One region of the Pseudomonas sp. JQ170C genome, then DNA from elsewhere that is predicted to be linked to it. Evidence: predicted binding sites of a transcription regulator. Region 1 holds the regulator's gene; the other holds the start of a gene.
What was found. The regulator FliA, encoded in region 1, starts transcription of late flagellar genes. The targets are predictions, from matches to a motif close to CTAAAGTTTNNNNNNNNNNNGCCGNTAA.

Region 1 (14,279 bases):
GTGCGCTGCTGCTGATTGCCGAACAGGTGATTATCGGCGCGCTGCTGGGCATGTCGTTGCAGCTGTTGTTCCAGGTGTTCGTGGTGGCCGGGCAGATCGTCGCGATCCAGATGGGTATGGCCTTTGCCTCCATGGTCGACCCGGCCAACGGCGTCAACGTGGCGGTGATCAGCCAGTTCCTGACCATGCTGGTGACCCTGCTTTTCCTGGCCATGAACGGCCACCTGGTGGTGTTCGAGGTACTGACCGAGAGCTTCACTACGCTGCCCATCGGTGGCGGCTTGCTGGTCAATCACTTCTGGGACCTGGCGGGGCGCCTGGGCTGGGTGTTTGGCGCGGCCTTGCTGCTGGTGCTGCCGGTGATCACCGCCCTGCTGGTGGTCAACATCGCCTTCGGCGTCATGACCCGTGCCGCGCCGCAACTGAACATCTTCTCCATTGGTTTCCCGCTGACCCTGGTCATGGGCATGGGTATTTTCTGGGTCGGCCTGGCCGACGTACTTCCTCACTACCAGGCGCTGGCCAGCGAAGCATTGCAGTGGCTGCGTGAACTGGCACGGGCGCGCTGAGCATGGCAGAGAGCGAAAGCGGTCAGGACAAGACAGAAGACCCCACCGAGAAGCGCAAGAAGGACTCGCGCGAGAAAGGTGAGATTGCCCGCTCCAAGGAGCTCAACACCGTTGCCGTGACCCTGGCCGGTGCCGGTGCCCTGCTGGCGTTTGGCGGTGGCCTGGCGGAAACCCTGATGGAGCTGATGCGGATCAATTTCAGCCTCTCGCGGGAGGTGCTGATTGATGAGCGCTCGATGGGCATCTTCCTGATGGCCTCGGGGAAAATGGCCTTGCTGGCCACCCAGCCGGTGCTGCTGGTGCTGCTGCTGGCGGCGATCATCGGCCCGATCTCCTTGGGCGGCTGGCTGTTCGCGGGGGGAACGCTGGCGCCCAAGTTCAGCCGCATGAACCCGCTGGCCGGTATCAAGCGGATGTTCTCCATGCATGCCCTGGTCGAGCTGATCAAGGCCCTGGCCAAGTTCTTCGTGATCCTCATCGTGGCGCTGGTGGTGCTGGCCTCTGACCGTGACGACCTGCTGGCCATCGCCAACGAGCCCATCGAGCAGGCGATTATCCACAGCGTGCAGGTGGTGGGCTGGAGTGCCCTGTGGATGGCGGCGGGGCTGCTGCTGATCGCGGCGGTGGATGCGCCGTTCCAGCTGTGGCAGTCGCTGAAGAAGCTGAAAATGACCAAGCAGGAAGTGCGCGACGAATACAAGGACAGCGAAGGCAAGCCCGAGGTCAAACAGCGTATTCGCCAACTGCAGCGCGAGATGTCGCAGCGACGGATGATGGCGGCGGTGCCCGAGGCGGACGTGATCATCACCAACCCGACCCACTACGCCGTGGCGCTCAAGTACGACCCGGAGAAGGGCGCGGCGCCGCTGTTGCTGGCCAAGGGCACGGACTTCCTGGCCTTGAAGATCCGAGAGATCGGCCAGGAGCACAACATCCAGCTGCTCGAATCCCCGGCGCTGGCGCGTTCGATCTACTACTCCACCGAGCTTGAGCAGGAAATCCCGGCGGGCCTGTACCTGGCGGTCGCCCAGGTGCTGGCCTACGTCTACCAGATCCGCCAGTACCGGGCGGGCAAGGGCAAGCCGCCGGAGCCGCTCAAAGACCTGCCGATCCCGCCGGACCTGCGCCGCGACCAGTAGGAGCGGGCTTGCCCCGCGAGCCGATGTGTCAGGCACAACGCTATCGCGGGGCAAGCCCGCTCCTGCAGCCTAATTCCCCGGTATTTGAAAAGTTGGAAAGCTTCTTGCAAAGGCAGCGCTGCGCGCGTCATTTCGCGTCAAAGTTTTGCTTGAGCTAACGAGGAATACCGGTGGATCGCTCTCAGTTAATCAACAGTGCCCGCAACAACCTGGCCGGCCTGGGCCGGGGTAACCTGGGTGTGCCGCTGTTGCTGCTGGTGATGCTGGCAATGATGATGTTGCCGATCCCGCCGTTCCTGCTCGACGTGTTTTTCACCTTCAACATCGCCTTGTCGATCGTGGTCCTGCTGGTCTGCGTCTACGCCCTGCGCCCGCTGGATTTCGCCGCTTTCCCAACCATCCTGCTGGTGGCCACCTTGCTGCGCCTGGCCCTGAACGTGGCGTCCACGCGGGTGGTGATGCTCCATGGTCATGAAGGCCATGCCGCCGCCGGTAAGGTGATCCAGGCCTTCGGCGAGGTGGTGATCGGCGGCAACTATGTGGTCGGTATCGTGGTGTTCGCGATCCTGATGATCATCAACTTCGTGGTGGTGACCAAGGGTGCCGGGCGTATTTCCGAGGTGAGCGCACGCTTTACCCTCGATGCGATGCCGGGCAAGCAGATGGCCATCGACGCCGACCTCAACGCCGGCCTGATCGATCAGAGCCAGGCCAAGGCGCGGCGTTCGGAAGTGGCCCAGGAGGCCGAGTTCTACGGTTCTATGGACGGTGCCAGCAAGTTCGTGCGCGGTGACGCCATCGCCGGCCTGCTGATCCTGTTCATCAACCTGATCGGCGGCATGCTGGTCGGTATGTTCCAGCACGGCATGACCTTCGGCGACGCCGGCAAAGTCTACGCGCTGTTGACCATCGGTGACGGTTTGGTGGCGCAACTGCCGTCGCTGCTGTTGTCCACCGCCGCCGCAATCATGGTGACCCGTGCCTCCGGCTCCGAGGACATGGGCAACCAGATCAATCGGCAGATGTTCGATTCGCCCAAGGCGCTGGGCGTATCGGCGGGCGTGATGATCGTTATGGGCCTGGTGCCGGGCATGCCGCATGTTGCCTTCCTGAGCCTGGGCCTGCTGGCCGCCGGCGGTGCCTACCTGGTGTGGCGCAAACAGAATCAGGTCAAGCAAAAGGCCCTGGAGGAAGTGCAGCGTCAGCAGGACTTGTTGCCATCGCCACAGCGCGCGGCCGATACCAAGGAACTGGGTTGGGATGACGTCACGCCCATCGACATGATCGGCCTGGAGGTGGGTTACCGGCTGATTCCCCTGGTGGATCGCAACCAGGGTGGGCAATTGCTGGCGCGGATCAAGGGGGTGCGCAAGAAGCTCTCCCAGGACCTGGGCTTTCTCATGCCCACGGTACACATTCGCGACAACCTGGACCTGGCGCCCAGCGCCTATCGCCTGACCCTGATGGGGGTGATCCTGGCCGAGGCCGAGATCTACCCGGACCGCGAGCTTGCGATCAACCCGGGGCAGGTTTTCGGCACCCTCAACGGCATTGCCGCCCGCGACCCGGCCTTCGGCCTGGAGGCGGTGTGGATCGACGTCGGCCAGCGCAGCCAGGCGCAATCGCTGGGCTATACCGTGGTGGATGCCAGTACCGTGGTCGCCACCCACCTCAACCAGATTCTGCACAAGCACTGCCATGAGTTGATCGGCCACGAGGAGGTCCAGCAACTCTTGCAGGTGTTGGCCAAGGCATCGCCTAAGCTTGCCGAGGAGCTGGTACCGGGTGTCATTTCATTGTCGGGGCTGCTCAAGGTGCTGCAGGCGCTACTTGCCGAGCAGGTGCCGGTGCGTGATATCCGTAGCATTGCCGAGGCTATCGCCAACAATGCCGGCAAGAGTCAAGATACCGCCGCGCTGGTGGCAGTGGTGCGCGTCGGATTGTGTCGCGCCATCGTGCAAAGCATTGTCGGCGTTGAGTCCGAGCTGCCTGTGATCACCCTTGAACCAAGGTTGGAACAGATTTTGCTCAATAGTCTGCAAAGGGCCGGGCAAGGTCAGGAAGACGGTGTTCTTCTTGAGCCGAGCATGGCTGAAAAGCTTCAGCGTTCGTTGATCGAAGCTGCCCAGCGTCAAGAGATGCAAGGGCAGCCGGCGATCCTGCTGGTCGCAGGACCGGTCCGTGCAATGCTGTCGCGCTTTGGTCGCCTGGCTGTACCGAATTTGCATGTTTTGGCGTATCAGGAAATACCTGACAACAAGCAAGTTACCATCGTTGCCACAGTAGGCCCCAACGGCTGAGGTAGTGGGTTATGCAAGTTAAGCGTTTTTTCGCCGCCGATATGCGTCAGGCCATGAAGCTGGTTCGAGATGAGCTGGGGGCTGATGCCGCCATCATCGGCAACCGACGGATTGCTGGCGGTGTCGAGCTGACGGCTGCGCTGGACTACAAGCTGTCTGCCCTGGCGCCACGGGTTCCGAATGTGGAGCTGGAAGATGAACTGCGCAAGACGCAGTCGCGGATTGTCACGGCCCAGGCCGAGCTCAGTACCCGCAGCGACAGCGATGATGCCAACCGCCAGCTGTTTGCAGGCTTGCCGCTGACCGCCTCCGAGCCGCTGGTCGACTCCCATGTGGATGAGCCGGCCGCGCCCCAGGCGCCTGCACCGGCACCGGTCGACCCGCGCCTGTTCGATGCCATGCGCTCGGAGCTCAACGGCCTGCGTGAACTGCTCGAAGTGCAGTTGGGCTCGCTTGCCTGGAGCCAGCTGCAAGGCAGCCAGCCGCAACAGGCCAATCTCTGGCGGCGCCTGCAGCGCATCGGCCTGACCGGCCCGATTGCCCGTGAGCTGCTCGATCAGATCGTCGGTATCGACGAGCCGCGCCATGCCTGGCGCATGCTGCTCGCGCACCTGGCGCGGCGTATCCATGTGCCGGAGGTCGAGCCGATTGAAGAGGGCGGTGTCATTGCCATGGTCGGCCCGGCCGGCATGGGCAAGACCACCACCCTGGCCAAGCTTGCGGCGCGCTATGTGCTCAAGTACGGCGCGCAGAACATGGCCCTGGTGAGCATGGACAGTTTCCGTATCGGCGCGCAGGAGCAGCTCAAGACACTGGGTCGCATCCTCAACGTCTCGGTGACCCACGTCGACCCTGGCCAATCTCTGGCCCAGGCGCTGGAGCCGCTGCTGCGCAAACGGGTGATCCTGATTGACACCGCCGGCCTGCAGGCCAGTGACCCGGCCCTGCGCATGCAGCTTGAAACCCTGGCCGGACGCGGCATTGCCGCCAGGAATTACCTGGTGCTGGCGACGACCAGCCAGAAGCAGGTGCTCACTGCCGCCTATCACAGCTACAAGCGCTGTGGGCTGGCCGGGTGCATCCTGACCAAACTTGATGAAACGGCCAGCCTCGGCGAAGTCCTGAGCCTGGCCATCAGTCATGAATTGCCAGTGGCCTATCTAACCGATGGGCCGCGCATTCCTGACGATCTGCACTTGCCGCGTCGCCACCAGTTGGTGAGCCGTGCGGTCAGCGTGCAGATGCAGGAGGAGCCCAGCGAAGAGGCGATGGCCGATATGTTCGCTGATCTCTACCACAGCCACGGCAAGCGTGTTGGCTGAGGTGATTGTGAAGACGTTGCAAAGTATCTGCATTGATGGTCTGCCATGCATTTTTCAGGTGTTGAAAGCGCAGCCGGCTATGTGGCCTCAGTCTAAGCAAGACAAGGTATTGAACAAAAATGGGTAGCATGCATCCCGTACAGGTAATCGCCGTAACTGGCGGTAAAGGTGGCGTCGGCAAGACCAATGTGTCGGTGAACCTGTCGTTGGCGCTGGCAGAGCTTGGCCGTAGGGTCATGCTGCTGGATGCCGACCTGGGCCTGGCCAGCGTCGACGTTCTACTGGGGCTGACGCCCAAGCGAACCCTGGCCGACGTGATCGAAGGCCGCTGTGAATTGCGCGACGTGCTGTTGCAGGGGCCGGGCGGTGTACGCATCGTACCGGCAGCCTCCGGCACGCAGAGCATGGTGCACCTGGCGCCGGCACAGCACGCAGGCCTGATCCAGGCGTTCAGCGAACTGGGCGACAACCTCGACGTGCTGGTGATCGATACCGCTGCGGGTATCGGTGAGTCGGTGGTCAGTTTCGTTCGCGCCGCGCAGGAAGTGTTGCTGGTGGTGTGTGACGAGCCGACCTCGATCACCGACGCCTACGCGCTGATCAAACTGCTCAATCGCGATTACGGCATGAACCGTTTCCGTGTACTGGCGAACATGGCGCAGAGCCCGCAGGAAGGGCGCAACTTGTTCGCCAAGTTGACCAAGGTCACGGATCGCTTCCTGGACGTGGCCCTACAATACGTCGGCGCCGTACCGTACGACGAATGCGTGCGCAAGGCCGTGCAGAAGCAGCGCGCGGTCTATGAGGCATTCCCGCGTTCCAAGTGCGCGCTGGCATTCAAGGCCATTGCCCAGAAAGTCGACACCTGGCCGTTGCCGGCCAACCCGCGCGGTCACCTGGAGTTTTTCGTCGAGCGCCTGGTGCAGCCGACGAGTGCGGGCCCTGTGCTATGAGCGCCAGCGGATATCGGATGTACAGCAAGGCATCGCGAGATGCCCAGTATGAGTTGATCGAGCGTTATGCGCCGTTGGTCAAGCGCATCGCCTATCACCTGCTGGCGCGTCTGCCGGCCAGTGTGCAGGTGGAGGATCTGATCCAGGCCGGCATGATCGGCCTGCTCGAAGTGTCCAACAAGTACGACGCCAGCAAGGGTGCCAGTTTCGAGACCTACGCCGGCATCCGGATCCGCGGCGCAATGCTGGACGAAGTACGCAAGGGGGACTGGGCGCCACGTTCGGTTCACCGCAACACCCGTATGGTCAGTGACGCGATTCGCGCAATTGAAGCAAAAACCGGTCGTGACGCTAAAGATCACGAGGTTGCTGCCGAACTTCAATTGAGTCTCGATGATTACTACGGGATTTTGAATGACACCCTGGGCAGTCGCCTGTTCAGTTTCGACGACCTGTTGCAGGACGGCGAACATGAAGGCCTGCACGAGGATGGCGCCAGTGCCCAGCTCGAGCCGTCGCGCGACCTGGAAGACGAGCGCTTCCAGGCGGCCCTGGCCGACGCCATCGCCAACTTGCCTGAGCGTGAGCGTCTGGTCCTGGCCCTGTACTACGACGAAGAGCTGAACCTCAAGGAAATCGGTGAGGTACTGGGGGTCAGCGAGTCACGTGTCAGCCAGTTGCACAGCCAGTGTGCAGCGCGTTTGCGCAGTCGCCTGGGAGAATGGCGAGCGCGTTGAACGCAGGTTCAATGCAGTCGCGAAATGTAGTGCCCGAATTGATTGAATGCGCGTTCTGCGCTGAACGCGTTAAAGACTGCTTGGAGGTCTAATTGAACAAAGACATGAAAATCCTCATCGTCGACGACTTCTCGACGATGCGGCGGATCATCAAGAACCTGCTGCGTGACCTGGGCTTCACCAACACCCAGGAAGCTGACGACGGCAACACCGCGTTGCCGATGCTCGAAAACGGCCATTTCGACTTTCTCGTGACCGACTGGAACATGCCTGGCATGTCCGGCATCGACCTGCTGCGCAAAGTGCGCGCCGACGAGCGCCTCAAGCACCTGCCGGTGCTGATGGTAACCGCCGAGGCCAAGCGCGAGCAGATCATCGAAGCGGCCCAGGCCGGCGTCAATGGCTACGTGGTCAAGCCTTTCACGGCCCAGGTGCTGAAAGAAAAAATCGAGAAGATCTTCGAGCGCGTCAACAGCTGAAGACACGCCACGGGGGCGCTATGGAGCAAACACAAACATCCTTGGGCGAGTTCGAGTCCACGCTCAAGAAGCACGCCCAGGAACTGGTCGACAGCCTCGAGCGAGGCAAGTTCGGCGACGCGGTACAACTGATCCATCAGCTGAACCAGACCCGTGACCGTGGCCTGTACCAGGAAGTCGGCAAGCTTACGCGTGAGCTGCACAGCGCGATCGTCAGCTTCCAGATCGACCCGCACATGCCGCAGGCCGAAGAAGTGTCGCAGATCACCGATGCGACCGAGCGCCTGTCCTATGTGGTCAAGCTGACCGAAGGCGCGGCCAACCGCACCATGGACCTGGTCGAAGCCAGTACCCCGGTACTCAACGAACTGGGCGAAGAGGCGAGGGCGCTGAGCGTTGACTGGCAGCGTTTCATGCGCCGCGAAGTGGCCGCGCCGGAGTTCCGTGAGCTGGCCAAGCGCGTTGACAGTTTCCTGACACGCAGCGCCGAGGGCAACCGCAAGGTCGCCGGGCACCTCAACGACATTCTGCTGGCTCAGGACTACCAAGACCTGACCGGTCAGGTGATCAAACGCGTCACTGCACTGGTCACCGAAGTAGAAAGCAATCTGCTCAAGCTCGTGCTGATGGCCAGTCAGGTCGACCGCTTTGCCGGTATCGAACATGACCACCAGCAGCTGCGCGCTGAAAAAGATCAAGAAAAACATCCGGCCCGGGGTGAAGGTCCGCAGATTCATGCCGATAAACGTGAAGACGTTGTGTCCGGTCAGGACGATGTCGATGATCTGCTATCCAGCCTGGGTTTTTAGGGAGCACGTTTAATGAGCTTCGGCGCCGATGAAGAAATCCTTCAGGATTTTCTGGTAGAAGCCGGCGAGATTCTTGAGCAACTGTCCGAGCAACTGGTCGAGCTGGAAAGCCGCCCGGATGATGCCGACCTGCTCAATGCGATCTTTCGCGGTTTTCACACTGTAAAAGGGGGCGCCGGCTTCCTCCAGCTCAACGAGCTGGTGGAGTGCTGCCACATCGCCGAGAACGTTTTCGACATCCTGCGCAAGGGTGAGCGGCGCGTCGATGCCGAACTGATGGACGTGGTCCTGGAAGCCCTGGATACCGTCAACAGCATGTTCGGTCAGGTGCGCGAGCGCACCGATGTCACCCCGGCCACGCCTGAGCTGCTGGCGGCCTTGTCGCGCCTGGCCGAGCCGGCGGGTGCCGAACAAGCGCCGGCCCCTGTGGCCGAGCCTGTGCAGGAGACAGCCCCCCAGGCCGCCGCCGAAGCAGACATCACCGACACCGAATTCGAGCAGCTGCTCGACTCGCTCAATGCGGTCAAGGCCGAGGCTGAAGCCCAGGCCCAGGCACCCGACGCAGCCAGCGATGAAATCACTGACGCCGAGTTCGAGTCGTTGCTCGACCAACTGCACGGCAAGGGCCAGTTCGCCCCCGACAGCCTTGCGGCACCAGCAGCGGCCGAGCCGGTAGCGGCCCAGGGCGCCAGCGACGAAATCACCGACGACGAATTTGAAGCGCTGCTCGACCAACTGCATGGCAAGGGCACCTTTGCCGTCGATGCATTGCCTGCGGCGGCGGCCCAGGCACCTGCGCCAGTAGCCGAGCCTGCTGCCGATCACATCAGCGAACACGAATTCGAAGCCCTGCTCGATGAGCTGCACGGCAAGGGCAAGTTCACCCCAGACAGCGTGGCCCCGGCCGCGTCGTCAACCGCTGCGGTAGCGGCCAAGCCTGTCTCGGCTCCGGCCCAGGCCCCGGTGGCGGCTGCCAAGCCTGCTGCCGCTGCTGCGCCTGCCAAGGCGGCTGCACCGGCACCGGCCCGACAGGCGTCGCCCGCTGCCGAGAAGCACCCGGCCAGCGAAGCGGAAACCACCGTGCGGGTCGATACCGCACGCCTGGACGAGATCATGAACATGGTCGGCGAACTGGTGCTGGTGCGTAACCGCCTGGTGCGCCTGGGCCTGAACAGCGGCGATGAAGCCATGTCCAAGGCGGTGTCCAACCTGGACGTGGTCACGGCCGACCTGCAGACCGCGGTGATGAAAACCCGCATGCAGCCGATCAAGAAGGTCTTCGGTCGCTTCCCGCGCCTGGTACGCGACCTGGCCCGGCAACTGAAGAAAGAGATCAACCTTGAGCTGGTCGGTGAAGAAACCGACCTCGACAAGAACCTCGTCGAGGCGCTGGCCGACCCGCTTGTGCACTTGGTGCGCAACGCCGTCGACCACGGCATCGAAACCCCCGAAGAGCGCGAAGCCGCCGGCAAGACTCGCAGCGGCAAGGTGGTGCTGTCGGCCGAGCAGGAGGGCGATCACATCCTGCTGTCGATCTCCGATGACGGCAAGGGCATGGACGCCAACGTCCTGCGCGCCATTGCGGTCAAGCGCGGGGTGATGGACAAGGATGCCGCCGAGCGCCTGAGCGACACCGAGTGCTACAACCTGATCTTCGCCCCGGGCTTCTCGACCAAGACCGAGATCTCGGACGTGTCCGGGCGTGGCGTCGGCATGGACGTGGTGAAGACCAAGATTGCCCAGCTCAACGGCTCGATCAATATCTACTCGACCAAGGGCCTGGGCTCGAAGATCGTCATCAAGGTCCCGCTGACCCTGGCGATCATGCCGACCCTGATGGTGATGCTGGGCAACCAGGCGTTCGCCTTCCCGCTGGTCAACGTCAACGAGATCTTCCACCTGGACCTGTCGCGCACCAACGTGGTCGACGGCCAGGAGGTGGTGATCGTGCGCGACAAAGCCTTGCCGCTGTTCTACCTCAAGCGCTGGCTGGTCAGTTCCGCCGCTCATGAAGAGCAACGCGAAGGGCACGTGGTGATCCTTTCGGTAGGCACCCAGCGGATCGGCTTCGTCGTCGATCAGTTGGTGGGCCAGGAAGAAGTGGTCATCAAACCGCTGGGCAAGATGCTCCAGGGCACTCCCGGCATGTCGGGCGCCACCATTACCGGTGACGGGCGCATTGCGCTGATCCTCGATGTGCCAAGCATGCTCAAGCGTTACGCCGCCCGGCGTATTTGATTCTGGTGGCGCGGCCGCATGCCGCGCCCCCTAATGGAGTGTTTATGGCAGTCAAGGTCCTGGTGGTGGATGATTCCGGTTTCTTCCGCCGCCGTGTCTCGGAAATTCTTTCAGCGGACCCGACTATCCAGGTCGTCGGTACCGCAACCAACGGCAAGGAAGCGATCGACCAGGCACTGTCGCTCAAGCCCGATGTCATCACCATGGACTACGAAATGCCCATGATGGACGGCATCACCGCAGTGCGACACATCATGCAGCGCTGCCCGACCCCGGTGTTGATGTTCTCCTCGCTGACCCACGAAGGCGCCCGCGTCACCCTCGATGCGCTGGATGCCGGCGCGGTCGACTACCTGCCCAAGAACTTTGAAGACATCTCGCGCAACCCCGAGAAGGTCAAGCAACTGCTGTGCGAAAAGGTCCACACCATTTCGCGCAGCAACCGGCGTGTCAGCGCATATGCCAGCCCCACGCCCGCCCCGCAGTCAGTGGCCCACGTCCAGCCAAGTGTCAGCAGCCTGGGCGCCAGCCCGGCACCACGCCCTGCGGCCCCGGTGCGCAGCACTGCGGCCGCGACGTCGCCGGCACCCAAGCGCAAGCCCTACAAGCTGGTGGCCATTGGTACCTCCACCGGTGGCCCGGTGGCACTGCAACGGGTACTGACCCAGTTGCCGGCCAATTTCCCGGCGCCGATCGTGTTGGTCCAGCACATGCCGGCGGCCTTCACCAAGGCCTTCGCCGAGCGTCTCGACAAGCTGTGCAAGATCAGCGTCAAGGAAGCCGAGGACGGCGACATGCTGCGCCCCGGCCTGGCCCTGCTGGCTCCGGGTGGCAAGCAGATGATGGTGGACGGCCGCGGTGCGGTGAAGATACTGCCCGGCGACGAGCGCCTGAACTACAAGCCCTGCGTGGACATCACCTTTGGTTCGGCAGCCAAGTCCTACGGCGACAAGGTTCTGTCGGTGGTGCTCACCGGCATGGGCGCCGATGGCCGTGAAGGCGCGCGCCTGCTCAAGCAGGGCGGCAGCACGGTGTGGGCCCAGGATGAAGCCAGCTGCGTGATCTATGGCATGCCCATGGCGATCGTCAAAGCCAACCTGGCCGATGCGGTGTACAGCCTGGACGAGATCGGCAAGCACCTGGTCGAGGCCTGCGTCTGATGGATGTCCTGAGCCTGATCGGCATCATCCTGGCCTTTGTCGCGATTGTCGGTGGCAACTACCTCGAAGGCGGTCACCTGTCGGCGCTGATCAACGGCCCGGCGGCGCTGATCGTCCTGGGCGGTACCCTGGCGGCGGCATTGCTGCAGTCGCCCATGAGCGCCTTCAAGCGCGCGCTGCAGATTGTCCGCTGGATCATCTTCCCGCCCCGGGTCGACCTGGCCGGTGGCATTGACCGGGTCGTGAACTGGAGCCTGACCGCGCGCAAGGAAGGCCTGCTGGGCCTTGAAGGCGTGGCCGATGCCGAGCCTGACCCCTATGCGCGCAAGGGCCTGCAGTTGCTGGTCGATGGCGCCGAGCCCGAAGCCATCCGCAGCATTCTTGAAGTTGATTTCTACACCCAGGAAAGCCGCGATATCCAGGCGGCCAAGGTGTTTGAGTGCATGGGCGGCTACGCGCCAACCATCGGCATCATCGGTGCGGTCATGGGCCTGATCCATGTAATGGGCAATCTGGCCGACCCTTCGCAACTCGGTACCGGCATTGCGGTGGCCTTCGTGGCCACGATCTATGGCGTGGCCAGCGCCAACTTGATCCTCCTGCCAGTGGCCAACAAGCTCAAGGCCCTGGCCCTGCGTCAGTCGCGCTACCGGGAAATGCTCCTGGAAGGGCTGTTGTCAATCGCCGAAGGCGAGAACCCGCGCTCGATCGAGCTGAAGCTTCAGGGCTTCATGGAGTAACACATGGCGCGCCGTCGACCACCCGAGGAACATGAAAACCACGAACGCTGGCTGGTGTCCTACGCGGACTTCATCACCTTGCTGTTCGCCTTCTTCGTGGTCATGTACTCGATATCCTCGATCAACGAGGGCAAGTACAAGATCGTTTCCGAGGCCCTGATCGGCGTGTTCAACGACCCCGAGCGGAGCATGCGGCCGATCCCGATCGGCGATGAGCGTCCGCTCAGCGTCAGGCCCGCCGAACCCCTGGTCAAGGACAGCGAGCAGGTTGATGCAGGCGTTGCGGGCGCCAGCAATGATCCGCTCAAGTCGATTGCCGACGATGTGCGCGATGCCTTTGGCGACCTGATCAAGTCCGACCAGATGACCGTGCGTGGCAACGAACTGTGGGTGGAGATCGAGCTCAACTCCTCGCTGTTGTTCGGCAGCGGCGATGCCATGCCAAGCGACATTGCCTTCAGCATCATCGAGAAGGTGGCCAGGATCCTCAAACCCTTCGCCAACCCCGTGCATGTCGAAGGCTTTACCGACGACTTGCCGATTCGCACCGCGCAGTACCCGACCAACTGGGAGCTGTCATCGGCACGGGCGGCGAGCATCGTCCGCTTGCTGGCCATGGACGGTGTCAATCCGGCGCGCATGGCCTCGGTGGGCTATGGCGAGTTCCAGCCCATTGCCGGCAACGACACGGCCGAGGGGCGCGCGCGCAATCGGCGGGTCGTGCTGGTGATCTCGCGCAACCTTGAAGTGCGCCGCAGCCTGACCGCTTCGGGCAGCGCCAATGCCACGCCGGACGCGGCGTTGAAGCGTGCTGGCACACAAACTGCACCGCCAGCACAATCACCGCCGTCGGGGGGCAGTCGCGTCAATCCTCCGTCACCGAACTTATAACCGTTCCCGGCAGGGCAGCCGCCGTACCGGGAGGAAGCAACGTAATGAGAGTCTGGGCAGTAGCCAATCAAAAAGGTGGCGTCGGCAAGACCACCACGTCCATCGCCCTGGCCGGTTTGCTGGCCGAGGCGGGCAAGCGTGTGGTCGTCGTCGACCTCGACCCCCATGGGTCCATGACCAGCTACTTCGGGCACAACCCGGACGTGCTGGAACACAGCTGCTACGACCTGTTCCTGCACAAGGGTGCGGTGCCTGAAGGCTTGCCCGGGCAACTGCTGCTGCCAACCAGCGACCCGAATATTTCCCTGCTGCCCTCCAGTACCGCGCTGGCCGTGCTGGAGCGTCAGTCGCCCGGGCAAAGCGGCCTGGGCCTGGTGATCGCCAAGTCTCTGGCGCAGCTGTGGCAGGATTTCGACTACGCCATCATCGACAGCCCGCCGCTGCTCGGCGTGCTGATGGTCAACGCCCTGGCGGCCAGCCAGCAGCTGGTGATCCCGGTGCAAACCGAGTACCTGGCGGTCAAGGGCCTTGAACGCATGGTCAGCACCCTGGCGATGGTCAACCGCTCGCGCAAGCAGGCCTTGCCCTATCACATCGTGCCGACCCTGTTCGACCGTCGCACCCAGGCCTCGATGGGCACCTTGCGCATGCTGCGTGACGCGTACCCGGAGACCATCTGGCAGGGCTACATCCCGGTGGATACCCGCCTGCGCGATGCCAGCCGGGCCGGGCAGACACCCTCCCAGTTCGACGGCAAGAGTCGCGGGGTGGTGGCCTACCGGGCACTGCTCAAGCATCTGCTGACGCACAACCTCGCCCAGCAGGTGGCCTGATGAACCGTCCATTACAGCTGGCCTCCGGCCCGCAGCTGGCCCTGCAGTCCTACCTCGACGGCTTGCTGTATGAGGCCACCGAGGCCCTCGAGCTGCCCGAGCCGGCAGC
Region 2 (17,873 bases), 2.9 Mb from region 1:
CATGCTGATTCTGGGCGGTAACCCGCTGGCGTCCAATGGCAGCATCATGACCGTGCCGGACGTCGAGAAGCGCCTGAAGGCCATCCAGGCCCGTGGCGGCAAAGTGGTGGTGGTTGATCCACGTCGAAGTGAAACGGCGGCCATGGCCGACCAGCATGTGTTCGTTCGGCCTGGCGGTGATGCGGCATTGCTCTGCGGGCTGCTCAATACCCTGTTCAGTGAAGGTCTGGAGCGTTCGACGGCGTTGCCGGTCGATGGGCTGGATGAAGTGCGTCAGGCGATTGCACCCTTCACGGCCGAAACGATGGCACCGTTGTGTGGTGTCGATGCAGCGATCATTCGCCAACTGGCCCGTGACTTTGCCGCCGCCGACAAGGCGGTCTGCTATGGCCGCATGGGCATCTCGACCCAGGCGTTCGGCACGCTCTGTCACTGGCTGGTGCAACTGATCAATCTGGTCAGCGGTAACCTGGACCGGGTCGGCGGCGCCTTGTGCACACAACCTGCGGTCGACCTGGTGGCCAGCACGGGCGGTGGGCACTTCAATGCCTGGCAGAGCCGGGTTTCCGGTTTGCCGGAATATGGCGGCGAACTGCCGGTGGCGGCACTGGCCGAAGAGATGCTGTGCGAAGGTGAAGGACAGGTTCGCGCATTGGTGACCGTCGCTGGCAATCCGGTGCTGTCCACCCCCAACGGCCGGCAGTTGGAGCGCGCCCTGGATGGGCTCGACTTCATGCTCAGTATTGACCTCTACATCAACGAAACCACCCGCTACGCAGACTTGATCCTGCCGTCCACCTCGGCGCTGGAGAACGATCACTACGACACCACGTTCAATCTCTTGGCCGTGCGTAATGTCAGTCGTTTCAACCGGGCGATCCTGCCCAAGCCCGATGGGGCGCTGCATGACTGGGAAATCTTCGTGGGTTTGGCCAAGGCGTTCGCCAGGCTCAGCGACAAGCCATTGAAGCCGACCCTGCCGCCAGCGCAAATGATCGACATTGGTTTGCGCAGTGGACGCTATGGTCAAGGTTCGGCGTTCAACCTGTCGCTGGAGACGCTTGACCAGCACCCGCACGGCGTCGACCTGGGGCCGCTGCAGCCGAATCTGACGGCGCGCCTGAAAACCGCCAACCAGCGCATCCAGGCCGCGCCGTCGGAGATTCTCATCGATCTGCAGCGCTTTGCCGACCAGCAACCGGCGGCGCCGGAGCAGCTGTTGCTGATTGGTCGTCGACATGTGCGCAGCAACAACTCCTGGATGCACAACTATCACCGCCTGGTGAAAGGCAAGCCGCGCCATCAGTTGCTCATGAACCCCGAGGACCTGAGTGCCCGGCAATTGCAGGACGGACAGCGGGTCCGGGTCAGTTCACGGGTGGGCAGCATCGAGGTCGAGGTGCAGGCCTGCGCAGACATCATGCCTGGGGTAGTGAGCCTGCCCCATGGCTTTGGCCATGCCCGTAACGGGGTGCGTATGGAGATTGCGCAGCATCAGCCGGGGGCCAGCGCCAACGACCTGACCGATGAACGTCAGCTCGATGCGGTGTCGGGTAATGCGGCGCTCAATGGCGTGCCGGTACAAGTGGTTGCGGCCTGATATCGGCAAGGCCGAGCGCCATGCTTGGCTTTCCGATACAATGCGTCACCGTGCCGACAACCAGGTCGGAAAGTTCAGCCGCGAGGTGCTTCATGGATATCATCGAAACAATCAAAGAGCAGATTGCTAACAACACCATTCTGCTTTACATGAAAGGCTCGCCGAATGCCCCGCAGTGCGGTTTTTCGGCCAAGGCGGCGCAAGCCGTAATGGGTTGCGGCGAGAAATTCGCTTACGTGGATATCCTGCAGAATCCGGAAATCCGCGCCAACCTGCCAAAGTATGCCAACTGGCCGACCTTCCCACAGCTGTGGGTTGCCGGTGAGCTGGTCGGCGGTTCCGACATCATGGCTGAGATGTTTGCCAACGGCGAACTGCAGACCCTGATCAAGGAAGCTGCAGCCAAGGCTGAGGCGGCCAAGGCCTGAATACAGGTTTGGTAAAAAAAAGCCCCGCATTGCGGGGCTTTTTTTATGGGATGGATTATTCGCCCATCTGCGATTGCAGGTAGTTTTCCAGACCGACCTTGTCGATCAGGCTCAACTGGGTTTCCAGCCAGTCGATGTGCTCTTCCTCGGACTCTAGGATGTCTTCGAGCATTTCACGGCTGCCGAAGTCGCCAACGGTTTCACAGTGGGCGATGGCGGCCTTGAGGTCCACCAGGCCTTTTTGCTCGATCTTGAGGTCGCACTCGAGCATTTCCTTGGTGTGTTCACCAATCAGCAGCTTGCCCAGGTCCTGGACGTTGGGAATTCCTTCGAGAAACAGAATGCGCTTGATCAGTTTGTCAGCGTGCTTCATTTCGTCGATGGATTCTTTGTATTCGTGCTTGCCGAGCTTTTCCAGACCCCAGTCTTCATACATGCGGGCATGCAGGAAGTATTGGTTGATTGCGACCAGCTCGTTTCCGAGGATCTTGTTGAGATGCTGGATGACGCTAACGTCGCCTTTCATGATGGGGTCCTGCCCTGTAAGTGTGCCTATAAGCAGGAGTTTGAGCTTCGCAACTTCGACTGTCAAACCTAAGTTATTGAATAATAAGTGAAAATTAATCGGAATAAGAATGTTTGTGTTCCGCGTTTTAGCCCTAACTTGTTGAATTACAGGCATAAAAAAACCGGACGCTGGGTCCGGTTCTTCAAATGGGCTGTTTTTACGCTGCGGTAAATTCCACAGGGTAGGGCAGTGCGGCCTGGCTGACCTGCAATTCGGTCAGGGTTTCACGCACTACCTGCTTGGCCAGGCAGGCACATTTGCCACACTGGCTCGCCACGTTGGTGGCGGCTCTGACTTCCTTGTAGCTGCAGCATCCTTCAAAGATCGCATCGCGGATCTGTCCGTCGGTTACACCAACACAAAGACACACATACATAGGGCAGACCATCGCTGGTAAAGGCTCAATGCGAAGAAGCTTAATGTTAATGAGAATGCTTGTCAAAGCTCATTCAGGCAGACGCGTACCAGGGCGACCGACGGCAGGTCCGTTTTCAGGCTGCCTGAAATTCGGCGTGTAGCGCCTGGCCGTGTATCATGGCCGGTCTTTGCGTGGTCAGGTCGGCTGGAGCTTGCCTGGCACCGTGTTTCAAACCATCAGGAGATATCGAATGAGCGTACTCGTTGGCAAACAAGCCCCGGACTTCACCGTTCCAGCTGTGCTGGGCAATGGCGAAATCGTCGACAGCTTCAACCTGGCCTCGGCCATCAAGGGCAAGTACGGCCTGGTGTTCTTCTACCCACTGGACTTCACCTTCGTCTGCCCGTCCGAGCTGATCGCTCTGGATCACCGCATGTCCGAGTTCCGTGACCGCAACGTTGAAGTGATCGCCGTGTCGATCGACTCGCACTTCACCCACAACGCCTGGCGCAACACCCCGATCAATGCCGGCGGCATCGGTCACGTCCAGTACATCATGGCAGCCGACATGAAGCACGAAATCGCCAAGGCCTACGACGTAGAGTCCGAAGGCGGCGTTGCTTTCCGTGGCGCGTTCCTGATCGACGACAAAGGTGTTGTCCGTTCGCAGATCATCAACGACCTGCCACTGGGCCGTAACATGGACGAGCTGCTGCGTCTGGTCGACGCCCTGCAGTTCCACGAAGAGCACGGCGAAGTCTGCCCTGCCAACTGGAAAAAAGGCGACAAGGGCATGACCGCTTCGCCTGAAGGCGTTGCTGCTTACCTGAGCGAGAACGCTGGCAAGCTGTAATAGCGAGCCACAAAAAAACCGGCCTTGATGGCCGGTTTTTTTATGGGCGGTGGTAGGGGCAGGCTCAGTCGTTGAAGTCTTGCCAGCCGCCCATTTCCTTCCAGCGATTGACAATGCCGCAGAACAGCTCGGCCGTCTTCTCGGTGTCGTAGCGCGCCGAGTGGGCTTCACGACCGTCGAAGTCGATGTCGGCGCTCTGGCAGGCACGGGCCAGTACGGTCTGGCCGTAGGCGAGGCCGGCGAGGGTCGCGGTGTCGAAGCTTGAGAACGGATGAAACGGGTTGCGTTTCATGTCGTGACGCGCCACGGCAGCATTGAGGAAGCCCAGGTCGAAGCTGCTGTTGTGCCCGACCAGGATCGCCCGCTTGCAGCCATTGGCCTTCAGCGCCTTGCGCACGCCACGGAAGATGTCGGTCAGGGCCGACTCTTCGCTTACGGCCATGCGCAACGGGTGATCAAGCTTGATACCGGTGAATTCCAGTGCCGCCTGCTCGATGTTCGCCCCTTCAAACGGTTCGACGCGGAAGAAGTAGGTGTGCTCCGGGAACAGGAATCCTTTCTCGTCCATGCCGATGGTGACCGCGGCGATTTCCAGCAGGGCATCGGTGGCGCTGTTGAAGCCACCGGTCTCCACATCGACGACTACCGGCAGGTAACCACGAAAACGTTCCGCCATCGGGTGGCGGGGGCCACCGCTTGGACCATCCTGGTCATCGTACAGATCTTCACTCACGCAGTTTCCTCCAGCAGGCGCCAGCGCAGTTGCTCACCGGCGCGCAGCGGGATAACGGTTTGCTCGCCGAACGGCAAGCTGCTTGGGGCGGTCCAGCTTTCGCGAACCAGGGTAATGGTGTCGGTGTTGCGCGCCAGGCCGTAGAAGTCCGGGCCGTGCTTGCTGGCAAAGCCTTCGAGCTTGTCCAGGGCATTGCGTTGCTCGAACGCTTCGGCGTACAGCTCGATGGCCGCATAGGCGGTGTAGCAGCCGGCGCAACCGCAGGCTGCTTCCTTGGCGTGACGTGCATGGGGCGCCGAATCAGTGCCCAGGAAGAACTTGCTGCTGCCGCTGGTGGCGGCGTCCAGCAAGGCCACCTGGTGGGTGTTGCGCTTGAGGATCGGCAGGCAATAGAAGTGCGGGCGAATACCGCCAACCAGCATGTGGTTGCGGTTGTACAGCAGGTGCTGGGCGGTGATGGTCGCGCCAACGTTGGCCGGGGCCTCGTTGACGAACTGTACGGCATCGCTTGTGGTGATGTGCTCGAAGACCACTTTCAAGGTCGGGAAACGCTCGACGATACGGCGCATGTGTTCGTCGATGAACAGTTTCTCGCGGTCGAATACGTCGACCTCGCCACGGGTTACTTCACCGTGGACCAGCAGCGGCATGCCGACTTCGGCCATGGCCTCGAGAGCGGCGAAAATGTTATCGACGCTGGTGACACCGGAGTCGGAGTTGGTGGTCGCACCGGCCGGGTAGAGTTTGGCGGCATGCACGAAACCGGTGGCCTTGGCCGCGCGGATTTCCTCGGGCTGGGTACGGTCGGTGAGGTACAGCACCATCAGCGGCTCGAAGCGGCTACCCGCCGGACGGGCAGCGAGGATGCGCTCGCGATAAGCGCCGGCTTCGGCGGCATCGCGTACCGGAGGTACCAGGTTGGGCATGATGATTGCGCGGGCAAAGGTGCGCGCAACGTCGCCGACGGTATGGGGCAGCACGGCGCCATCGCGAAGATGGATGTGCCAGTCATCGGGACGCAGGAGGGTCAGGCGGTCGGACATTGGGGATTCCAGGCGGGTCGAACTCAAGCTGAATGCTACCGGAAAAGCCGGGTTCGAGCACTTTCTATCAAGTTTTGCCGCACCTGACCGATAGCCTGCAGGTATACCGTGAAAATCTGTGGAGCCTCCCGTGCGCCAGCGTTATCTTGCCTTGCTCAGTGTGTTTGCCTGCTTGCCCGCAACGGCACTCACGTTCCAGACCCGTCTGGAGAATATCGAGTGGAAGGTCGAAGGCGATCAGTTCGAGTGCCGCCTGGTTCAGCCGATTGCCGATTTCGGCAGCGGTGAGTTCGTGCGCCGTGCCGGCGAACAGGCCACGTTTCAATTGCGTTCGAGCACCAACGTACTGGGTAGCGGCTCCGCGACCCTGTTTGCCGCGGCAGCGCCCTGGCAGCCAGGTCGTGCGGATATCAACCTGGGGTCGGTGCGCATGGCCCGCAGCGGGGTGCTCTTCACCAGCTCCCAGGGCCAGGCCAGTCGCCTGATCAACGGCTTGCTCGATGGACGCAGCACTGTTGTGCGCAATTATGCGGGCGAAGCCGGGCGGGCAATGGAAGTGCGCCTGTTGCCGGTGAAGTTCAGCAAGGCCTACGGCGACTACCAGGTATGCGCCGCCAAGCTGCTACCCATGAATTTCGATCAGATACGCCAGGCGCGTGTCGGTTTCCCCGGCGGTGGCATCGACCTGGACGCCAATGCCAAGGCCCGTCTGGATGTGATCCTGGACTTTATGAAGGCCGACCCCACGGTCAACCATATCGAACTCGACGGTCACTCCGACAACAGTGGCAATCGCCTGACCAATCGCGACCTTTCAAGGCGCCGGGCACTGGCCGTCATGGAGTACTTCAAGGCCCACGGTATTGCTGAAGACCAGATAACCGTGCGCTTTCATGGCGAGCGCTACCCCCTGGCCAAGAACAGCTCCTCGGCCAACCGTGCGCGTAACCGCCGGGTCAACATCCAGCTGGACCGTGTGGCGCCCGTGGAAAAGCCGATGGAGAACGCCTCCGAGACGCCTGCGGCAACGAAGGCGCCGGCAGCCCAGGCCGAAACCAGCAAGCCCGCGGTGAAGTCCTGAGCTGCGACCGTCCGTCGCGCTCTCGACAGTTCCTGTCGCTTTGTCGTCACAAGCTGTCGCCCCACTGTAAATTTTGCTGCAAGGCCGGTAGAATCGACGGCTTTCCGTACAACCCCGTGGAGTGATGGCATGGCGGACGTAAAAAAGGTCGTACTGGCGTATTCCGGCGGCCTTGATACTTCGGTGATTCTCAAGTGGCTGCAGGATACTTACAACTGTGAAGTGGTGACTTTCACTGCTGACCTGGGTCAGGGCGAAGAGGTCGAGCCGGCCCGCGCCAAGGCACAGGCCATGGGCGTGAAGGAAATCTACATTGATGACCTGCGCGAAGAGTTCGTCCGAGACTTCGTGTTCCCGATGTTCCGCGCCAACACCGTCTATGAAGGCGAGTACCTGCTGGGTACTTCCATCGCCCGTCCGCTGATCGCCAAGCGCCTGATCGAAATCGCCAACGAAACCGGCGCCGACGCCATTTCCCATGGCGCCACCGGCAAGGGTAACGACCAGGTGCGTTTCGAGCTGGGTGCCTATGCGCTCAAGCCAGGGGTCAAGGTCATTGCACCGTGGCGTGAGTGGGACCTGCTGTCCCGCGAGAAGCTCATGGACTATGCCGAGAAGCACGGCATCCCGATCGAGCGCCATGGCAAGAAGAAGTCGCCGTACTCGATGGACGCCAACCTGCTGCACATCTCCTATGAAGGCGGCGTGCTGGAGGATACCTGGACCGAGCACGAAGAAGACATGTGGCGCTGGACCAAGTCGCCAGAAACCGCGCCGGACGTTCCAACCTACCTGGAACTGACCTACCGCAACGGTGACATCGTCGCCCTGGACGGCGTCGAGATGACTCCAGCCACCGTACTGGCTACCTTGAACCGCATTGGCGGCGAGAACGGTATCGGTCGACTGGACATCGTCGAGAACCGTTATGTCGGCATGAAGTCCCGTGGTTGCTACGAAACCCCAGGCGGCACCATCATGCTGCGCGCTCACCGGGCGATCGAGTCGATCACTCTGGACCGCGAAGTGGCTCACCTCAAGGATGAGCTGATGGTCAAGTACGCCAGCCTGATCTACACCGGTTACTGGTGGAGCCCGGAGCGTCTGATGCTGCAGCAGATGATCGACGCCTCGCAGGTCAACGTGAACGGCGTGGTCCGTCTGAAACTGTACAAGGGCAATGTGATTGTTACCGGTCGCAAGTCCGATGACTCGTTGTTCGACGCCAATATCGCCACCTTCGAAGAAGATGGTGGCGCGTACAACCAGGCTGACGCTGCAGGCTTCATCAAGCTGAATGCCTTGCGCATGCGTATTGCCGCAAACAAAGGCCGCTCGTTGGTCTGAACGACGCCTTGAACAAAAAGAACCCCGGCCTGGTCCGGGGTTTTTTTATGGGTTGATCACTTGGGTCACCAGGGTGGTTTGCGTACCGGCTTCCAGATTGCAGATTATCCAGGTGTCGTAAGACGCACTGGGCTGACGCAGTGCCTGGGCAATGAAGGCGTCGTGTCTTTGCTGGGCGCCTGCACCCTTTAAGCTGATGGTGACTGTCGTCGCCGGCATTTCATCACGTTCGCGCGGTTCCGGGGTTTGTGCAGTGGCCTGCATGGCAGGGCTGACAACACTGTTTGCGTTGTTCTCTGCTGGCTGTGGATTGAGGCTGGCGGGATCCTCCGGCTCCGCCGGTGACTGTGTAGGTGCGGCGGTCTCGAGCAGGTCCGGCGAGCACAGGGACTTGTAATTGAAGTTCAGGGTAAGAAAGAACAGCACAGTAAGGAAGAACGGAAATCCGACTAAAAACCAAGTGTAGATTCCCTGACTGTCCTCCCCCAGGAACGGCAATGAGGCCAGGGCAGACGCCTCAATAATGCCCGCGAAAATCGCAATAATTGTTAACGGACTTCGCGGTTCGCTCCTGCTCATGTCCTTTCCTCCCGTCGACTGAATCAAGTTCAAGGGTATGTACTATGGGCATCACAGGCCGGGTAGGGGGTTGGGTTTCTGTCAGGGGAAAAGATTGTGCTTTAAAGCGTAACTGCAAATTAGCAATTGTTTGTTTTGGTAATTATCGAGCGTGTGAAGATGATTTTTCCTGCGCCGGTAAGCGCATTGTTGATTGAGCCTCTTATATAGAGTGCTGCTACCTTGTTGTGGGGCTTAGGGGAATTGTCTCTTCTGGTGCAGGTAGTTCCACTTCGGTGCCGTGTACGGTAGTTACATCTGTAGGAATTATCTGCTGAATTTGTAGGTTGTGTCTTTGTATGCATTTATCCGTAATTGGCGTAATACAGTTTGTCCTGTAACTAGGCTATTGTGCGAGGACAAAATATCGAACAGCAAACAATTGGATTTGCCCATGAATAAAGTGCTGATCGTGGATGATCACCCTGTCATTCGCCTGGCTGTACGCATGTTGATGGAGCGACATGGCTATGAGGTCAACGCGGAGACAGACAACGGTGTAGATGCGCTGCAACTGGCGCGCGAGCATGGCCCGGATATCGTCATTCTGGATATCGGCATCCCCAAGCTCGATGGTCTTGAGGTCATCGCCCGACTCAATTCCACCTGTCCAGGGGTCAAGGTGCTCGTGCTGACGTCGCAAGCGCCCGGACATTTCTCAATGCGCTGCATGCAGGCTGGCGCCGCCGGCTATGTCTGCAAGCAGCAGGACCTGACGGAGCTGCTCAGTGCCATCAAGGCGGTGCTGTCCGGGTACAGTTACTTTCCGAACCAGGCGCTGCATTCCGTACGCTCCAACCTGGGCGGGGCGACCGAAGCCGATATGGTCGAGCGACTGTCCGGACGCGAGATGATGGTGTTGCAGCAGTTAGCCCGCGGCAAAACCAACAAGGAAATCGCCGACGGCATGTTCCTGAGCAACAAGACGGTCAGCACCTACAAAACCCGGTTGCTGCTCAAACTCAATGCGCGGTCACTGGTGGATCTGATCGAGCTCGCTCAACGCAACGGCCTGGTCTGATGCCCCGGGAACGACAAAGCCTCCTTTACGGAGGCTTTTGTGTTTGAGGGGAGGACGGAGAGGTGTCAGAGGTCGAAGTCGAACTCGGCGAGTTGTTTTTTCAACCGGCGTTCTTCCAGCATATTGTCGATGGTGCGACGTTTGCTCAGGTTGGTCTTTGCCACTTCAACAACGGGTTCCACGTCATCGGCTTCTGCCGGCGTGAAATCTTCATCTACATCCAGGTCTTCTTTATCGGTGCTCATAAGTCACTCCAAGCCAAGATGGCCCTTGGCGCACCTTATAGCGAGAATCCTTGAACGGGTAAAAAAGATTTTTTCAATCGACCTGGTGCGTATTTCTCTATCTTCTCAATCGTCGGAGGTTTTGTGCTTGTAATCGCACAGGTCCTCGATCCGACAGCTACCGCAACGCGGCTTGCGCGCCTGGCAAACATAGCGCCCGTGAAGGATCAACCAATGGTGCGCATCCAGCAGGTAGGCCTTGGGCACGAACTTCATTAATGCCTTCTCGACTTCAAGCACCGTCTTGCCGGGCGCAATGCCGGTACGGTTGCTGACCCGGAAAATATGCGTGTCCACGGCCATCGCCATCTGCCGGAAGGCGGTATTGAGTACCACGTTGGCAGTCTTGCGACCTACGCCGGGCAAGGCTTCGAGCGCTTCGCGGGTTTCCGGCACCTGGCTTGCGTGATTTTCAATCAACAGTCGGCAGGTTTCGATAACGTTGCGGGCCTTGCTGTTGTAAAGCCCGATGGTCTTGATGTACGCCGACAGTCCGTCGACGCCCAGCGCATAAATGGCTTCGGGGGTATTGGCGACCGGGTACAACTTGGCCGTGGCCTTGTTGACGCTCACGTCCGTGGCCTGGGCTGACAGGATCACCGCGATCAGCAGCTCGAACGGTGTGGTGTAGGCCAGTTCTGTCTTGGGGTCAGGGTTGTCTTCGTGCAGCCTGCGAAAGATTTCCAGGCGTTTGGCGGCATTCATGGGGTCAAAGGTTTCCTTGACGACGTGAGGGGGCTCGCCCATGGCAAACCCGGTTGTACAGGGCCAGCAGCAGGCCCATCAATATCAGCGCCCCAGGCAGCAGGGCGGCCAGGCGGATTTCTGCCCACTGCGCCAGCAGCTCGCGGGCAGCACCCAGCGCAATGGCCAGGGCAGCAAAGCTGAGCAACATGGTGGCTGACTGCCGCAAATTTCCGGCGTTGCCCCGGGCGTGTTCAAACACCAGGCATTGTACGGCGATCAGCGCCGGATAAGGACCAAGCGCCAGATACAGCGGCAGGGCCCAGGTGCGAAGTCCCAGCTCCAGGCAGGTGGTCAACCCCGCCGCCAGCAGCACGCTGGCAAGCAGTGTGCCGGGGGCGTCAAGCCAGCGGCGCAGTGGGCTCATTGCCAGGTGATGCAGGGCGATCACCAACACACTCAACCCGGCTATGGCGCAGGCGTTGTATAGCGTCTGGGTGGAGCCAAGTAGCGGCGCCAGGCTTGCGGCGGCGAACCATTGCCTATTCATTGCTGCGCGCTCCCAGTAACACCTGCCGATGCTCATCGAAGTAGCGCAATGCGTCGTGTACGGCATGAATGACAGCGCGGGAGGTGATGGTAGCCCCCGCCAACTGATCGAATTCACCGTTGTCGCGCTTGAGCGCCCAGGCTGCGTCGGGGGTTTTCTGCCGGCTGTTGCCGATGAAACCTTGCAGCCAGTGGTTATCTGGCGCTGCCAGCGCGGCGCCAAGGCCCGGCGTCTCTTGCTGGCGCAGTACTTTGGAGCCGATCAGGCGACCCTGGGTGTCGATGGCAATCAGCAGTTCAAGCGGGCCGCCATACCCTTGTGCCAGGCTGTGCAGCACCACAGCGCTGGGCTGGCCCGCCAATGTGGCGCGATAACCTGCCAGCAAGCGGCTGTGGGCGAGGGGAGCGGTGTCCAGTGCCAGGGGCGCCTGCAAGGGCTGATTGTCGTAGGTAGCTTGCGGCAGCACACTGAGCCAGGTTTGCGCCTTGAGCTGTTGTTGCGCCTGGTCGATGGCATCAGCGCCCAGGCGATGCCAGATCATGACGCTGCCGACGCTCAATGCGCCAATCAGCACCAGCAGTGTCCACTTGCGAGCTGCAGGCATGTTCAAGGGGACACCGCCTGCCGACGTTCGGCCCAGCGCTCGAGCGCCGGCACGCAGAGGTTCATCAACAGCACGGCAAAGGCGGTGCCGTCGGGGTAGCTGCCCCAGGTCCGGATCAGGTAGATCAATACCCCAACCCCGATCCCGAACATCAATCGGGCCTGTGCGGACTTGGGCCCGGAGACCGGCTCGGTGGCGATGAAAAAAGCCGCCAGCATGGTCGAGCCACTGAGCAGATGCAGCAACGGTGAGCCATTGGAGTCCGAGCCCGAACCATTCCAGAACAACAGGCTCATGACGAAAAGGCTCGCCAGCAGGCCAACCGGTGCATGCCAGGTGAACACCTTGCGTTGCAGCAACAGCAAGCCGCCGAACAGAAACGCCAGGTTGACCCACTCGCTACCCTTGCCGCCGAAATGTCCAAAGCCTGGATGACTGGCGAACAGCTCGTCCAGGGTCAGGCTGCGGTTGTTGCGCAGGGTATCGAGGACTGTGGCCTGGGCCCAGGCGTCGGGTTGATCGGTACCGCTCCAGGCAAACACCGAGTGCAGGCTGGAAGCCAGGTCCGGCAACTGTGGGCCGGGCCATTGGGTCATGGTCTGCGGGAAGGTGAGCAGCACCACGGCATAGCCGAGCATCGCCGGGTTGAACGGGTTCCTGCCAACACCCCCGTAAAGCTGCTTGCCCAGGGCAATGGCACTTGCAGTGGCGACGACCGGCACCCACCAGGGGGCGTAGGCGGGCAAGGCAATGGCCAGCAGGCAGGCGCTGACCAGGGCGCTGCCGTCATTGAGCGAAGGCAGCACCGGGCGTTGTTGCAGCTTGAGTGAAAGGGCCTCGCTGGCCAGCGCCGAGCCTGCGCACAGCGCAAGGTTGAACAGCATCCCCCAGCCGTGTTGCCAGAGCAGCGCCAGCACACCCGGCATGCACGCCAGCAGCACCAGTGACATCGTGCTGCGCAGGCGTTCGCTGGGATCAGTGGCTGGCATGGTCGGTAACCGGTTGCAGGGCGTGCAGGCGCGCCTGGGCGTGTTCGGCCGCTTGCTCCAGTTCCGCCAGCTGGGCCTGCTGGGCGTCGTTTGGCGTGGCACCAAAGGCAGCCCGTGCCTTGCTCAGCTGGGCACGGCTCATGGCAGCGGCGATCTTGGCTTGTTTCAGGGCGGCATCGGCAGCGGCAGCTTTCTGCGCCTTGACCCGTTCGATGGCGGCCTTGATCGGGTCATCGGCAGTCGCGCCGGGGCTGGCAGTGCCTGGCACCGCGGTGCGCTGGCTGCGGGCCGCACGCTCGGCCTGCTTGCGTGCCTCTTCGCGCTCCAGGCGGCTGTTGCGCAGCTCGAAGCGGCGTCGGGCGTGGTTGCGTTTGCGGGTACGCGTGGCCAGGGTGTCGGCGTCCTGGGCCAGCCCGCCGACAATCGGCACGATGTTGCTGGTGGCGGTCAGTGGTAGCAGGTCAATGCAGTCCACCGGACACGGTGCCACGCACAGGTCGCAGCCGGTGCATTCGGCGCTGATCACCGTGTGCATCAGTTTGGCTGCGCCGACGATGGCATCCACTGGGCAGGCCTGGATGCATTTGGTGCAGCCAATGCACTCTGCTTCACGGATGTAGGCGACTTGCGGCGGGGCGGTGCCGCGCTCCGGGTCCAGGGCAACGACCGGAACCTGCAGCAGGCTGGCCAGCGCAGCGATGGTTTCGCTACCACCGGGTGGGCACTTATTGATCGCTTCGCCCTTGGCCAGCCCCTCTGCATAAGGCTTGCAGCCAGGGTGGCCGCACTTCCCGCACTGGGTTTGCGGCAGCAGGGCGTCGATGCGTTGAATCAGACTCATGATGTAAATAATCCGTTGAAGCCGAGAAACGCCAAGGCCATTACGCCTGCCCCGATCAGCTCGATGGGCAGGCCGCGAAAGGCCAGGGGTATCCCGTCATGCTCGCTACGCTGGCGCAGGTCGTCGAAAAGACCGAGTGCCAGCCAGAATCCCAGTCCGCCGCCCAAGCCCCAGGCCAAGGTCTGCAGCACCCCGTACCCGTCTTGAGAGACTTGCAGGGTCAAGCCCAGCAGCGCCACATTGCCCAGCAATAACGGCCTCAGGTCGCGCAAGGGCAGGGCAGGCAACATGCGTGACAGCCAGCCGAGCAGCGGCTCGATCAGCAGTACACACAGGGGCAGGAACACAAACAAACGCAGGTAGTCCAGCTGCAAGGGTTGCAGGGCATAACGGTAGAGCAACTGACCCAGGCTGGTGGTGAGAACCAGCAGCACCAGCGTAGCCAGGCCCAGGGCATGTACCCTGCGGCGGTCGCTTTCGACCGGGGCTTGTAGCAGCGGGTCTAGGGCCAGTGCCTGGTGCAAGACCAGGTTGTTGATCAGCGCGGCGCTGATCAGGGCCAGGATGAGTTCGCTCATGGAGGTGCCGAATGCCAGGGCTGTTCGCCATTATCCGGCAATGACGGGAGGAAGAGAACGCCCCGGACGCAAACGTCCGGGGCGTGGGGCTTACTTGATGCGCTGGCCTGGCTTGGCACCGCTGTCGGGGCTGAGCAGGTAGATCTCTTCGCCGCCCGGGCCTGCTGCCATCACCATGCCTTCGGAGATGCCAAAGCGCATTTTGCGCGGCTTGAGGTTGGCGATCATCATGGTCAGGCGACCTTCAAGCTTGGCCGGGTCCGGGTAGGCCGACTTGATGCCGGAGAACACATTGCGCTGTTCGTCACCGATATCCAGGGTCAGGCGCAGCAGCTTGTCGGCGCCTTCCACGGCTTCAGCCTTGAGGATCAGCGCTACGCGCAGGTCGACGGCGGCGAAGGTGTCGAAGTCGATCTCGGCCGACAGCGGGTCCTTGGCCAGTTCACCGTTGCCGGTCACGACGCTGGTCTGGCTGGCAGCCAGGTCTTCCTTGGAGGCTGCAACCATGGCCTCGACCTTGACCGGGTCGATGCGGCTCATCAGGGCCTTGAACGGGTTCAGCTTGTGGTTGGTCAGGCGAGTCTGGTGATCGGCCCAGGTCAGTGGCGCGACGTTGAGGAAGGCCTCGGCGTCGGCGGCCAGCAACGGCAGCACAGGCTTGAGGAAAATCACCAGCTGGCGGAACAGGTTGATGCCTTGGGCGCAGATGGCCTGCACTTCGTCCTGCTTGCCTTCCTGCTTGGCCAGCGACCAGGGGGCCTTGTCGGCGATCCAGGCATTGGCACGGTCGGCCAGGCCCATGATCTCGCGCATGGCACGGGCAAAGTCGCGGCCTTCGTAGGCTTCGGCAATGCTCGGCGCGGCGGCGAGGAAGGCTTCGGTCAGCTCTGGCGCGGCGTCGCCGTCGACCATCACACCGTCATTGCCCTTGTGGATGAAGCCGGCGCAGCGGCTGGCGATGTTGACCACCTTGCCGACCAGGTCGGAGTTGACCTTCTGGACGAAGTCTTCCAGGTTCAGGTCCAGGTCATCGACGCCGCGACCGAGCTTGGCCGCGTAGTAGTAGCGCAGGTATTCCGGCGACAGATGGTCCAGGTAGGTGCGGGCCTTGATGAAGGTGCCGCGCGATTTGGACATCTTCGAGCCGTTGACGGTCAGGTAGCCGTGGACGTTGATGCCGGTCGGCTTGCGGTAGCCGGCGCCTTCGAGCATGGCAGGCCAGAACAGGGCGTGGAAGTTGACGATGTCCTTGCCGATGAAGTGGTACAGCTCGGCCTTGGAGTCCTTGTTCCAGAACGCGTCGAAGTCCAGCTCCGGGCGGCGGGCACACAGGTTCTTGAAGCTGGCCATGTAGCCGATCGGCGCATCCAGCCAGACATAGAAGTACTTGCCGGGCTCGTCAGGGATCTCGAAGCCGAAGTACGGGGCGTCACGGGAGATGTCCCATTCCTGCAGGCCAGCATCCAGCCACTCGGCGATCTTGTTGGCCACGGCGTCTTGCAGGGTACCGCTGCGGGTCCACTGCTGGAGCATGGCCTGGAAGTCAGGCAGCTTGAAGAAGAAGTGCTGGGAATCCTTGAGCACCGGGGTGGCGCCGGAAATCGCCGACTTGGGGTTCTTCAGCTCGGTGGGTGCGTAGGTGGCACCGCATTTTTCGCAGTTGTCGCCGTACTGGTCGTCGGCGGCACACTTGGGGCAGGTCCCCTTGATGAAACGGTCGGCCAGGAACATTTTCTTGTCCGGGTCGAAGTACTGGGTGATCGAGCGGGTGGCAATGTGCCCGGCATCACGCAGCTTGAGGTAGATCTGGCTCGACAGCTCGCGGTTTTCTTCGGCGTGGGTCGAGTGGAAGTTGTCGAAATCCACCAGGAAGTCAGCGAAATCCCCGCTGTGCTCTGCCTGAACGGCGGCAATCAGTTGCTCGGGGGTGATGCCTTCCTTCTCGGCGCGCAGCATGATGGCCGACCCATGGGCGTCGTCTGCACAGACATACACGCACTGGTTGCCGCGATGCTTCTGGAAGCGCACCCACATGTCTGTCTGGATGTACTCGAGCATATGGCCAAGGTGGATCGAACCATTGGCATAGGGCAGGGCGCTGGTGACGAGAATCTGACGGGGCTCGGACATGGGGGCTCGGCTACTTTTTTCGGCTACTTGAGATGAAACGGTGATCGGCCACTATAAAACGCCGGGAAATTTATTTCACCCCATGTGCGTATCTATGGATGTTTCGCGGGTTAGCATAGTCGCCTGTTTTGCTCAGTCTTTATCACGGGAGTCTCCATGAGTGCCGTCACTCGCGCAGCCGTCGAAGCCGTTCTTCGCCAGTACACCGACCCTTACCTGAACCAGGACCCGGTCAGCGCCGGCTGTGTGCAGGCCATTGAAATCCAGGGCGACCGGGTCAATGTCCAGCTGCAACTCGGTTATGCCGCCGGTCTGTTCAAGAATGGTTGGGCGCAGGTCCTGCAAACGGCTGTCGAGGGAATCGACGGTGTTGCGGCGGCCAAAGTCGAGATCACCTGCGTGATTGCCGAACACAAGGCCCAGGCCCAGATTCCGGGCCTGGCCAACGTCAAGAACATCATTGCCGTGGCGTCGGGCAAGGGCGGGGTGGGCAAATCCACCACTGCCGCCAACCTGGCGCTGGCGCTATCGCGTGAAGGTGCCCGCGTGGGCATTCTGGATGCGGACATCTACGGCCCGAGCCAGGGTGTGATGTTCGGTATCCCCGAGCGCACTCGCCCGCAAATCCGTGACCAGAAGTGGTTCGTGCCGCTCAAGGCCCACGGTGTGGAAGTGATGTCGATGGCGTTCCTGACCGATGACAACACGCCGATGGTCTGGCGCGGTCCGATGGTGTCCGGGGCCTTGCTGCAACTGGTCACCCAGACTGCCTGGGACAACCTCGACTACCTGGTGATCGACATGCCGCCGGGCACCGGTGACATCCAGCTGACCCTGGCGCAGAAAGTGCCGGTGGCAGGCTCGGTGATCGTTACCACCCCGCAGGACCTGGCACTGCTCGACGCCAAGAAGGGGGTCGAAATGTTCCGCAAGGTCAACATCCCGGTGCTGGGCGTGGTAGAGAACATGGCTGTGCACATCTGCTCGAACTGTGGTCATGCCGAGCATCTGTTCGGTGAGGGCGGTGGCGAGAAGCTTGCGGCGCAATATGGTGTTGAACTGCTGGCCTCGTTGCCGCTGTCGATGCTGATTCGCGAGCAGGCTGACAGCGGCAAGCCGACGGCCATTGCCGAACCGGAAAGCCAGATTGCCATGGTGTACCAGGAGTTGGCTCGCCAGGTGGGCGCGCGGATTGTATTGCAGGAAGCGGCTGCGCCGGCGATGCCGAGCATCACCATCAGCGAGGATTGAGGTATTCATCGCGGGGCAAGCCCGCTCCTACCCGTAGGAGCGGGCTTGCCCCGCGAAAACCCCAAATCCAGGGCATAAAAAAGCCCCGCCTGTTAAGGGCGGGGCTTTTTTCAAGCTGTAAAGCGGAAGTTAGATAACTTCTACTTCTTCAGCCTGCATGCCTTTCTGACCGCGGGTAGCGATGAAAGAAACCTGCTGGCCTTCTTTCAGGCTCTTGAAGCCGTCAGCCTTGATGGCTTTGAAGTGTACGAACAGGTCGTCACCGGATTGTGGGGTGATGAAGCCGAAGCCTTTTTCATCGTTGAACCACTT

Region 2: a site for FliA is predicted at 5,650-5,677, ahead of U9R80_RS21670 (flagellar protein MotY). Genes of this name have one in related genera too.

Annotation. Positions count from the first base shown of each region.
Region 1 is NZ_CP141608.1:1,663,088-1,677,366, forward strand. It holds gene fliR (flagellar biosynthetic protein FliR) at 1-569, shown strand, start outside; gene flhB (flagellar biosynthesis protein FlhB) at 572-1,708, shown strand; gene flhA (flagellar biosynthesis protein FlhA) at 1,879-4,008, shown strand; gene flhF (flagellar biosynthesis protein FlhF) at 4,020-5,330, shown strand; gene fleN (flagellar synthesis regulator FleN) at 5,450-6,283, shown strand; gene fliA (RNA polymerase sigma factor FliA) at 6,280-7,020, shown strand; gene U9R80_RS07740 (chemotaxis response regulator CheY) at 7,125-7,499, shown strand; gene U9R80_RS07745 (protein phosphatase CheZ) at 7,520-8,308, shown strand; gene U9R80_RS07750 (chemotaxis protein CheA) at 8,321-10,546, shown strand; gene U9R80_RS07755 (protein-glutamate methylesterase/protein-glutamine glutaminase) at 10,591-11,706, shown strand; gene U9R80_RS07760 (flagellar motor protein) at 11,706-12,446, shown strand; gene motD (flagellar motor protein MotD) at 12,450-13,337, shown strand; gene U9R80_RS07770 (ParA family protein) at 13,382-14,170, shown strand; gene U9R80_RS07775 (CheW domain-containing protein) at 14,170-14,279, shown strand, end outside.
Region 2 is NZ_CP141608.1:4,749,816-4,767,688, reverse strand. It holds gene U9R80_RS21705 (molybdopterin oxidoreductase family protein) at 1-1,600, shown strand, start outside; gene grxD (Grx4 family monothiol glutaredoxin) at 1,693-2,028, shown strand; gene bfr (bacterioferritin) at 2,084-2,554, opposite strand; gene U9R80_RS21690 (bacterioferritin-associated ferredoxin) at 2,754-2,972, opposite strand; gene U9R80_RS21685 (peroxiredoxin) at 3,205-3,807, shown strand; gene rnt (ribonuclease T) at 3,872-4,540, opposite strand; gene pyrC (dihydroorotase) at 4,537-5,583, opposite strand; gene U9R80_RS21670 (flagellar protein MotY) at 5,714-6,664, shown strand; gene U9R80_RS21665 (argininosuccinate synthase) at 6,794-8,011, shown strand; gene U9R80_RS21660 (hypothetical protein) at 8,057-8,590, opposite strand; gene U9R80_RS21655 (response regulator transcription factor) at 9,024-9,650, shown strand; gene U9R80_RS21650 (PA3496 family putative envelope integrity protein) at 9,716-9,895, opposite strand; gene nth (endonuclease III) at 10,001-10,639, opposite strand; gene U9R80_RS21640 (Rnf-Nqr domain containing protein) at 10,644-11,168, opposite strand; gene U9R80_RS21635 (RnfABCDGE type electron transport complex subunit G) at 11,161-11,772, opposite strand; gene U9R80_RS21630 (RnfABCDGE type electron transport complex subunit D) at 11,775-12,761, opposite strand; partial or broken gene rsxB (electron transport complex subunit RsxB) at 12,772-13,602, opposite strand; gene U9R80_RS21620 (Rnf-Nqr domain containing protein) at 13,599-14,180, opposite strand; gene metG (methionine--tRNA ligase) at 14,271-16,310, opposite strand; gene apbC (iron-sulfur cluster carrier protein ApbC) at 16,467-17,561, shown strand; gene U9R80_RS21605 (cold-shock protein) at 17,691-17,873, opposite strand, start outside.